DNA from 3 places in the Desulfovibrio sp. TomC genome. Region 1 is predicted to be linked to each of the others. Evidence: predicted binding sites of a transcription regulator. Region 1 holds the regulator's gene; each other region holds the start of a gene.
The links. Region 1 encodes sigma-54, which starts transcription at its own class of promoters, with help from an activator protein. Its sites were predicted from a motif close to CTGGCACGGNNNNTGCTT; they were not measured.
Positions count from the first base shown of each region.

Region 2: the regulator sigma-54 is predicted to act here: its motif matches at 1,841-1,858, upstream of NY78_RS03850 (PspA/IM30 family protein).
Region 3: the regulator sigma-54 is predicted to act here: its motif matches at 1,915-1,932, upstream of flgB (flagellar basal body rod protein FlgB).

Region 1 covers NZ_JSEH01000001.1:293,708-296,979, reverse strand. Annotated here, with positions in the region: gene NY78_RS01420 (KdsC family phosphatase) at 151-687, shown strand; gene rpoN (RNA polymerase factor sigma-54) at 817-2,253, shown strand; gene hpf (ribosome hibernation-promoting factor, HPF/YfiA family) at 2,306-2,854, shown strand; gene NY78_RS01405 (PTS sugar transporter subunit IIA) at 2,855-3,272, shown strand, end outside.
Region 2 covers NZ_JSEH01000003.1:138,217-141,488, forward strand. Annotated here, with positions in the region: gene NY78_RS03840 (M16 family metallopeptidase) at 1-570, opposite strand, end outside; gene NY78_RS03845 (sigma 54-interacting transcriptional regulator) at 580-1,734, opposite strand; gene NY78_RS03850 (PspA/IM30 family protein) at 1,905-2,582, shown strand; gene NY78_RS03855 (hypothetical protein) at 2,722-3,003, shown strand; gene NY78_RS03860 (PspC domain-containing protein) at 3,000-3,272, shown strand, end outside.
Region 3 covers NZ_JSEH01000031.1:23,757-27,028, reverse strand. Annotated here, with positions in the region: gene NY78_RS20055 (IMP cyclohydrolase) at 319-912, opposite strand; gene NY78_RS20050 (tetratricopeptide repeat protein) at 1,051-1,623, opposite strand; gene flgB (flagellar basal body rod protein FlgB) at 1,996-2,406, shown strand; gene flgC (flagellar basal body rod protein FlgC) at 2,408-2,848, shown strand; gene fliE (flagellar hook-basal body complex protein FliE) at 2,861-3,187, shown strand; gene fliF (flagellar basal-body MS-ring/collar protein FliF) at 3,238-3,272, shown strand, end outside.

The sequences.
Region 1 (3,272 bases):
ACCTCTATCTGCTGGTCATTTCGGTGTTTTTTGGCTATGATCGCCCCGTTGGGCGGGACATGCCGGCTGCGTCTGGGCATTGGGGTCTTGTCTGTCAGGAGCGGCGTTTGGGTCGGGGAGGAAGTGTGCTCCGGCCGTTGGAGGTTTTGTATGCCTGAGGATGCGAATCTGGCCGCCAGCCGGGCCAGGGAAGTGGCGTTGCTGGTTCTTGATGTCGACGGCGTCATGACCGACGGCGGCATCTATGTCGATGCTCGTGGCGAGGTGACCAAACGGTTTCATGTCCATGACAGCCTGGGCCTCATGGCGGCCCAGGCTGTCGGACTGGCTGTTGCGGTCATAAGCGGCCTGGACAGTCCGGCCGTGGCCGCGCGCATGGCCGATCTGGGCATTGCCGAGTACCACCCGGGCCATCACCGCAAGATGGGCGTGCTGCGGGGTATTCTGGAACGCCAGGGTGTTTCGCCAGAACAGACCGCCTATCTGGGCGATGATTGGGTGGACGCCGGCCCCATGGGGCTGGTCGGGTTGCCCATGACCGTGGCCGATGCCCAACCGGAGATCCTGGAGCTGGCCCTGTGGGTCTCGCGCCGGGGTGGGGGGCACGGGGCGGTCCGCGAGGCTGTGCGGTTTATCCTGGCAGCCAAGGGGCAACTCGGGGCTGCCTATGAGTGGTTCCTCGACTAGGGCCGCTTGTGCCGATTGCCACGAGGTCGCAATTGTGGCATGGTTTTTGTTGGGCGGGCTGGCTGTGGGCCGCCGTCCAAACCGAGTAGAACCCTTGGACGCAAACGACTCACGCGCACGGCGGTAAGCATGGCCCTGGAACTGCGGCAGCAGCTCAAGCTTTCCCAACAGCTGGTGATGACCCCCCAGCTGCAACAAGCCATCAAACTCCTTCAACTTTCCCGGTTGGAGCTGCTTGAGAGCGTGCAGCAGGAGCTGTTGGAAAATCCAATGCTGGAGGAGACCGTCGAGGACGACCGGCCAACTGAACGGGTCATGGCCGAAGACAACCTCGGGCCGACCGGCAATTCCACGGACGCAGCCATGGAGAAGGAGCTGCTCAAAAACGCCGAGTGGGATGACTACCTTGGTGATTTTGCCAGCACCGGCCGCCAGTCTCAGTCCCGCGATTCCGAAATTCCCGAAGAGGGCATGGCCTATGACGCCCGGCTGGCCTCCAAGCCGTCCCTGGACGGGCATCTGGGCTGGCAGATGCATCTGTCCAATTTTACCCCCAAGGAAGTGGAAGTCGGGGAAGCCATCATCGGCAGCCTGGACTCCTCGGGCTATCTGCAGGCCACGGTGGAAGAGCTGGCCGGGATGGCCGGGGCCGAACCGGCCATGGTGGAAGCGGTGCTCCATCGCCTCCAGCGCCTTGATCCCGTGGGCGTGGCCGCCCGCACGCCCAGCGAGTGTCTGCTGATCCAGATCGAGGTCTGCGGCTACGAAGATACCATCCTCATTGAACTGGTGCGCGAGCATCTTGAGGACCTGGAAAAGAAGCGCTACAAGCCGCTTTGCAAAAAATTTCATCTGACCATGGAAAAACTCAAGGAATACCTGGAGATGATCCAGACCCTTGATCCCATGCCCGGGGCCAGCTACGGTTCCGGGGACCCGATCTACGTCAGTCCTGACGCCTTCGTGTATAAATACGGGGATGATTTCGTTATCGTGCTCAACGAGGAAGGGATGCCCCGCCTGGGGCTCAACACGACCTATCTCGACGGCACGAACCCGAATAAAGACAAGGATAAGGACTACCTGCAAGACAAGATGCGCTCGGCTATGTGGCTCATGAAAAGCCTGTATCAGCGCCAGCGAACACTGTATAAGGTGCTTGAGAGCCTGGTCAAATTTCAGCGCGGCTTTTTCGAGGACGGCGTGACCAAGCTTCGGCCGCTCATTCTCAAGGACGTGGCCGACGACATCAGCATGCACGAGTCCACGGTCAGCCGCATCACCTCCAACAAGTACGTGGCCACGCCCCATGGCATTTTTGAGCTCAAGTTCTTCTTTAACAGTTCGCTGGAGCTCGACGACGGCACCACGGTTGGTTCGGAGTCGGTCAAGGCCATGATCAAGCGCATTATTTCCGGCGAGAACGCCAAAAAGCCCATCAGCGACGAGGCTATCGCCGATATGCTCAAAGACGAGCTGCAAATCAACATCGCCCGGCGAACCGTGGCCAAATACCGAACGGCCATGGGCATCGAGTCATCGTCGAAACGCAAGGCGGTTTTCTGATGCTTCGGACCGGGTTTTCCCGGCCCCACACCACGCCATCCCGGAGGATAACATGAACATCACCTTTAATTTCAAAAATTTTGAACCATCCGATCACTTGCGGGACTATGCCCGCAAGCGTTTTGAAAAACTTGCCAAATACACCACGGCCGTGGACTCTTCGGAGTTGCAGGTCAATCTGGCTGTGGAAAAGACCCGCCAGATGGCCGACGTGATCTTCCAGGCCGACAACATGCACATCTCGGCCCACGAAGTGTCCGAGGACATGTACTCCACCATTGACCTGATTCTCGACAAAATTGAGGCCCAGGCCAAGAAATTCCGGGAAAAGCAGAAGGACCGCCGTCGCCAGACCATCGAGCAGGTCCGCATGGACGTCATCAGCATCAGTGAGGACAGCGAGGGCGGCCGCATCCCCACCATCATCGAGACGGACAAGTACGAGCCCAAGCCCATGGCCGTTGAAGAGGCCGCCATGCAGCTTGAGGCGCTCAAGTACGAGTTCCTGGTGTTTATCAATTCCGAAAGCGAACGGCCCAATGTCATCTACCGACTGCGCAACGGCGACTTCGGCCTCATCGATCCTGGAACGGGCGTCTAAATGCGGTTAGAGGACTATCTCCAGCCCGATTTCGTGATCGGGGAGCTTGCGTCGGAGTCCAAGTCCGAGGTGCTGGCGGAATTGGTGGCCCCGATCAAGGCGCACTGGCCCGAGTTTGACGCCAAACGCGCCCATCAGGTGCTGCTTGACCGCGAAAATCTGGGCACCACGGGCATCGGCGACGGGGTGGCCATCCCCCACGGCAAGATGGAGAGCCTCGAACGCATCGTCATCGTCGTTGGAAGAAGCCTTGCCGGCGTCAGCTTCGATGCGCTGGACTTCAAGCCCTGCCGCATCTTTTTCCTGGTGCTGGCGCCTGAACATGTTGCGGGTCTGCATTTGCGCATCCTGGCCCACATCTCCCGGCTGCTTTCCGACGAGACCTTCCGGCGCGCCTTTCTGGACGCCGAAAACGACG
Region 2 (3,272 bases), on a different contig from region 1:
GGGGCGGTAATTGGCCTGTCGCCAGTCGGCCAGGGAGGCGGCGGTGGCGGCCGAGACCGAGGCTGGCGTGCCGGTGATGGAATGGGCCAGGGCCGGGTTGGCCCAGGCGGCGGCCCAGAAGTCCTCGTGGATCTTCTCCTCGGGCGTCTCCTCGACCATGGAGATTTCCTGAAGAATGACGGCTTGTTCGCGGCCGAGTTCCTCAGGGTCGATGCGCGCATTGAGCACGATGTCGCTTAAAATATCAAAGGCCCGGACCAGATGGGCGTCCATGACCCGGATATAAAAGCAGGTGGCCTCGCGGGAGGTGAAGGCATTGGACAGGCCGCCCAGGGTGTCCAGTTCCTTGGCGATGGTCAGGGCGTCGCGGCGGGCGGTGCCTTTAAAGGCCATGTGCTCCATGAGATGGGCCATGCCTTCCTGGCCGGCGGCCTCGTGGCGGGAGCCGGCTTCGATCCAGAGGCCAAGGCTTGCGGTCTTGGACTGGGGCATGTGTTCGGTGACGACGCGCACGCCGTTTGGCAGGCGTGTGGCCCGGGAGTGGCTGTCGAATTCGGTGGTTTGGCGCATGGCCTGGGGCTACGGGTGTTTGGTCGCGGCGTCAAGAGCAGCGGCATATTTGCGGTACAGGCCGCGCAGCTGATGGTAGGTGAGCCCCAAAAGCGCGGCCGCCTTGCGCTGGTTGCCGCCGGCCCGGGCCAGGGCGCTGGCGAGCAGATCGGTCTCGAAAGCGGCGGTGGCTTCGGTCCAGGTGGGGGGGGGAGAAGAGAAGGCGGAAGAGGCCTCCGGCGGCCGGGGGGATGATCCCCCCGGACCCCTGCACAGGGAGAGGGGTTGCGGGGGGAGAGTGGTTGGAGGGTGGACGGCGGGCGGCTGGGGGGCGCTGCCGTCCTGGTGCTCAAAGGCCGTACGAGCCGGGGGAAAAGGGGCCGTGCGAACAGGGGAAAAAGGGGCGTGGGGGTGGGCGAAGGGGTCGAGGGTGACGTGGTCGATGCGCGGGGAAGGCGATTGGAGAACGGCGCGTTCGATGACGGTCTTGAGTTCGCGGATGTTGCCGGGCCAGGGATGGGCGGCCAGGGCGGCCAGGGCCGCGGCGGTGAAGACGGGCGGCTCGGGCCGGCCGATTTCGGCGGCAAAGCGGGCGGCAAAGCGCTCGGCCAGATAGGCGACGTCGCCCTGGCGATGGCGCAGCGGCGGAGCAAAGAGCACCGAAAAAGCCAGCCGGTCAAGCAGATCGGGCAACAACCGGCCCCGGCGCACCAGTTCGCGGGGATCGACGTTGACCGCGGCCACCACACGCACGTTGACCCCAACCGGCAGGCTGGTCCCCACCCGCTCGATCACGCCGTATTCCACGGCCCGCAGCAGCTTGGCCTGGACCGAGATGGGCACGGTTTGCAGCTCGTCCAGAAAGATCGTGCCGCCGTCGGCCACTTCAAAGCGTCCCGGCCGGCGTCGGATAGCCCCGGTGAAGGCCCCGGCTTCGTGGCCGAAGAGTTCGGATTCGATGAGCGTGCGCGGCAGGGCGGCCAGGTTGACGGGCACATACGGCCCCTGCCAGCGCGGCGAGTGGTAATGGAGGCGGGCGGCGGCCAGCTCCTTGCCGGCGCCGCGTTCGCCAACGATGAGCGCCGGCCGGTCGATGGCGGCGGCCAGGGCCACGGCTTCCATGAATTCCAGGAAGGCATCGGACTGGCCCAGGGCTTCGGCCAGCCAGGGGGCGGCGGACGGCATGGTCGGTTTCACCTCTTATGTGGCGAAAAATGCCAGAAAATGGCGAATGCTGCAAGACTTGTCTGGGGCGCTAGCGGCATAAGCCCGAAATATTGCCGATTATTTCCTGGCACGGTCCCTGCTTTATGGGCTGCGAAGGCCGCAACAAAGATGCGGCACGGAGGAACGCCATGGGAATTTTCAGCCGCTTCAGAGACATCATCCACTCCAACATCAATGCCATGCTCGACAAGGCCGAAGAGCCGGAAAAGCTCATCCGGCTCATGATCCAGGAGATGGAGGAAACGCTGGTCGAACTCAAGGCCGACTGCGCCCGCACCATGGCCCAGGCCGCCAAGATCGCCCGCGAACACGACGCCATGGCCGACCGGGCCGTGCGCTGGGGCCAGAAGGCCGAACTGGCCGTGGACAAGGGCCGCGAAGATCTGGCCCGGGAGGCGCTGCTGGAAAAGCGCGACCTCGAAGCCCGTTCCGATGTCCTGGCCGGAGAGCTGGCCGCCGTCGAAGGCATGGTCGCGGCCTGCCGTGAAGACATCGGCACCCTGGAAGAAAAGCTCGTCTCGGCCAAGGAACGCCAGCGCACGCTGCTTGCCCGCCACATGCGCGCCACCGGCAAGAAGCGGATGCGCGAAGACGTCTCCCGGGTCGATTCCTCCGACGCCCTGCGCCGCTTCGAGGAATTCGAGAACCGCATCGAACGCCTGGAAGCCGAGGCCGAACTGGCCGGTACAGTGTCCAGCCGCCGCCCGGCCGACGACGAGAGCCTGGACGCCCGCTTCGACCGTCTGGCCGCCGACGAAGACGTCGAACGCGAACTGGCCCGCCTCAAGGCCAAGCGGGTGGGGTAGTTGGCGAAACGAGGACGATGAAAGACAGAAGAAGCCTCCGGCGGCCGGGGGGATGATCCCCCCGGACCCCTGCACCTGGAGAGGCTTTTCAAGCGGACGCCGCCAACCGGCCAAGGGGCGGTAACGACAAGGACGCAACGTGCTCGAACATACCATATATATCGGCCATCTGCCGGCCCTCGTCAAAGTGCTGCTGGTGGTCGTGGCCATTGTCGCCCTGCGCGAACTGCGCCGGCGCGACGACCGCAGCCGCAGCGCCGACGACGCCGAGGCCATGGCCGTCCTGGAAGACGTCAGGAAGACGCTGGTCCGGTTGGAAGAACGTATGGACAACCTGGAAACCCTGCTGCCGGGCACGCCCGGCAACGCCGGCAACACCCGCCCGCAGCCGGGCGATCCCGACAAGAGAGGCGACAGATGAGACGCAGTGAAACGACTTCTTCCGGCCGGCGGCTCTTTCGTTCCCGTCGGGGCATGGCCCTTGGCGTATGCCGGGGGTTGGCCGAATACCTGGGCCTGCCGGTCCTGGTGGTCCGGGCCTTTGTGGTGGTGCTGTTCGTGGCCACCGGCTTTGTGGCCGTGCTTGGCTATGTGGCCTGCGGCCTTCTCCTGCGCCTGGAGCCGGTTGGCGACGAACCGTCAGGGCCTTCGGGACGGTTGCATCGCAAGGTCGGCGGGTTGTCGCGCCGG
Region 3 (3,272 bases), on a different contig from region 1:
CCTGGAGTCGGACATGACGCGGCGCTCTGGCCGTCAAGAAAATGTCGCCGCAAGCCGGCCCGGGTGGCCAAGAAAGGCCAGATGCCGGCGACAGTCGGAAAAGGGGTCGACGGGGAGCCCGACGGCGGGAGCGAGGGAGCAAGGAGGAGGAGGATTTGGTCGGGCGTCAACGCGCCGACAGCCGGCTTCGGGCCGGCCGCCGCGAGAGCTCGCTGGCCCTGACCCCAGTCAGGGAGGGTCCGGGAGGGGGTTACCCCCTCCCGGCCGCCGGAGGCACTCTTGCGCCTTCCCCTCTCCCACTCCCCCCGCTTGCGCCGTTTAGGCGTCGGCCAGGTAGGCGGCGATGGCGTCGTCGTAGGCGCTGGTCTGGCGGAAGGTGGCGGCGGCGGTTTTCTGGCGCAGGGAGAGCGGCGCTTTCATGCCGTTTTGGGCCAGGGCGTCCATGATCTCGGCGTAGAAGGCCGGGTCCGGCGCCACCAGGATGGAGGCGAAATTTTTCGCTGCGGCGCGAAGCAGGGTCGGTCCGCCGATGTCGATCTGCTCGACCATCTCGGGCAGGGGCAGTTTTTTCTCCAGGGCCTTGCCGAAGGCATAGAGATTGACCACCACCATATCGAAGGCGGCAATGCCGTGCCCCGCCAGGGTGGCCAGATGTTCGGGATTGTCCTTGTCGGCCAGGATGCCGCCGTGGACATGGGGATGCAGGGTTTTGACCCGGCCGTTTAAGATCTCGGGAAACCCGGTCACGTCGCTGACGGAGGTGACCGGCAGCCCCGCTTCCATAAGCATTTTCCGGGTGCCGCCGGTGGAAACGAGCTCGACCCCGGCCGCACTGAGGAACCGGGCCAGTTCGGGCAGACCGGACTTGTCCGTGACGCTTACAAGCGCCCGTTTGATGGGCAGAAAATCCATTCAGGACCTCACTTTTTCAAGCGAGGTGGCACAAAGCGGCCGGATTGGCAAGGGTGGCGGGGCCGTTCCGGGGCGTCCGGCCGGGACAAATCCCGGACCGGACGCTCTGGAGGGGATATCCGCGCAAAGGGCGGGGAACTAGGCGGCGACGCGCTTGAGTTCCTCGGCCAGTTCCCTGGCGGCGGCATTGGCCGGGTCCTGGAGCAGGATCTGGTCCAGTTCGTTACCGGCCTCGGCGTGGCGGCCGAGGTTGACCAGGCAGCCGGCCAGGGTGAAGCGGACCTCATGCTTGATGGGGTCAACAGCCAGATAATCCTGGAGATACGGTACGACTTCTTCCAGGCGCTCGTCGGCATGGGCCAGACGCACCAGTCCGAAAAGGGCCACGAGATTTTCAGGATTCTTGGCCAGCGCACCCTTGAAATGGGTGAACGCCTCGCCGGCTTCGCCGCGTTCCATTTCGATCAGGGCCATGCCGGACAGGGAGCGGTCGTCAGCCTCGATGGCCGAGGCCTTGCGGTAGAGCACCATGGCCTCATCGAGCTGGCCGCGCTGGACGGCGATGGTGGCCAGACCCAGGTAGGGGTCGGGATGCACGCCGTTATTGGTCATGGCCTTGCCGTAATACTCCTCGGCCTTGTCCAGGTCGCCCATGAACAGATAACATTCGCCGAGTTCCTTGTTGATTTCGTAATCCAGTTGCCCACTCATGACATCCCCTCCGTTGGCTGCGGCCCATTTCTTTTTTTTGGGGCCTCGCCGTTTCGCGCCGCCTGGCAGCAACGCGCAAGATGGTGCGTGCGGCTTGCGCCGGCTCCGGCGGGAGCAACCTGCCGGGCGAAACTGGTAAAGCAAAGCTTGTGCCAACCAGCCCAGCCCGCCGCGCCGGGCGCTCCATCGCCCCGACAGCAAGGAGCATTTTGGGAAATCCGCTCCGCTTTATTAGAAAGTGAAACGAATATCCGGAAAAAAATTCCGTATTCCCGGCTCCATCCGACCGGGCTGGAACGCTTTTTGCCCAATAGCCTTCGAAACCGGGCGGCCAGCCCGGACGCAATCCGCCCAAGCGGAGGGAAAAAGCCAATGAAAACAATGCTCCCTGAAAACATCGGACTGCTCGGCAAGGTCATGGACCTGCATCTGGAGCGTCAGAATGTTGTCATGTCCAACCTGGCCAACATGGACGTCCCGGCGTTCAAGGCCCGCACCCTGGACTTTGAAAAAGAACTCCAGTCGGCCCTCAATATCGACGAGCGGGGCAAGATGACGCGCACCAGCGCCGGCCACATGCCCACGGTGTTCAATGCCGCCGGCTTCGAAGGCAACCTGGAGATGGGCTGGAAGCCCCGGGTGGTCCAGGGCCTGGACAGCGTGAACATGGAAAAGGAAATGTCGGTGATGGCGAAGAACACACTCATGTACAACGCCCTGACCGAACTGGCCAAGAAGGACTTTGAAGGCCTGCAGAAGGTCATCATGGACGGAGGAAAGTAATATGGACCTCTTTACCGCCATGGACATCGGTTCGTCGGGCATGTCGGCCCAGCGCACCAGCATGAACGCCATTTCCATGAATCTGGCCAACATCAAGACCACCCGCACAGTCAACGGCGGCGGACCGTATGTTCGCAAGTCGGTCATGCTGGAATCGACCCCGGTGGACACGCCCTTTTCCAAGGCCATGCAGACCTCCATGGACCGCGACCTGGCCGGGGTCAAGGTCACGGGGCTGGTCAACGACAACCGCCCCTTCCGGATGTCCTACGAGCCGGGCCACCCCGACGCCAACGCCGACGGCTATGTCGCCTACCCCGACATCAACGTGGTCGAGGAAATGGCCAACATGATCACGGCCATGCGCAGCTACGAAGCGTCGAGCTCGTCGATCGGGACCATCAAGAATATGTTTACCAAAGCCCTGGAAATCGGGCGTTAACGGAGACACACCATGGCCATCCCAGCCCTTGCCCTGTCCGCCTACCAGAATGCCATGTCCCAGTCGGCCGGCATCCAGTCCAAGGTGTCGCGCTCCCTGGCCAAACCGGCCGCGCCAACCGAAGGCTTTGGCCAGACGCTGACCGACTCCCTCAAGCAGGTCAACGACATGCAAAACCAGAAAGCCACCATGGTCCAGTCCTTTGCCTCCGGCGAAACCCAAAACGTCCATGAGTTGATGATCAACCTGCAAAAGGCCAGTTCCGCCATGCAGATGACCACGGCCGTGCGCAGCAAGGTCCTCGACGCCTATCGCGAACTGGTCAAAATCCAGTTCTAGGCCCGATTCCTGCTAGAGCCGCGTAAACGAAGCCCGCCAGGAGATCCGCCATGTCCGACTTTCTCAAGCAGCACTTCGAAAAGCT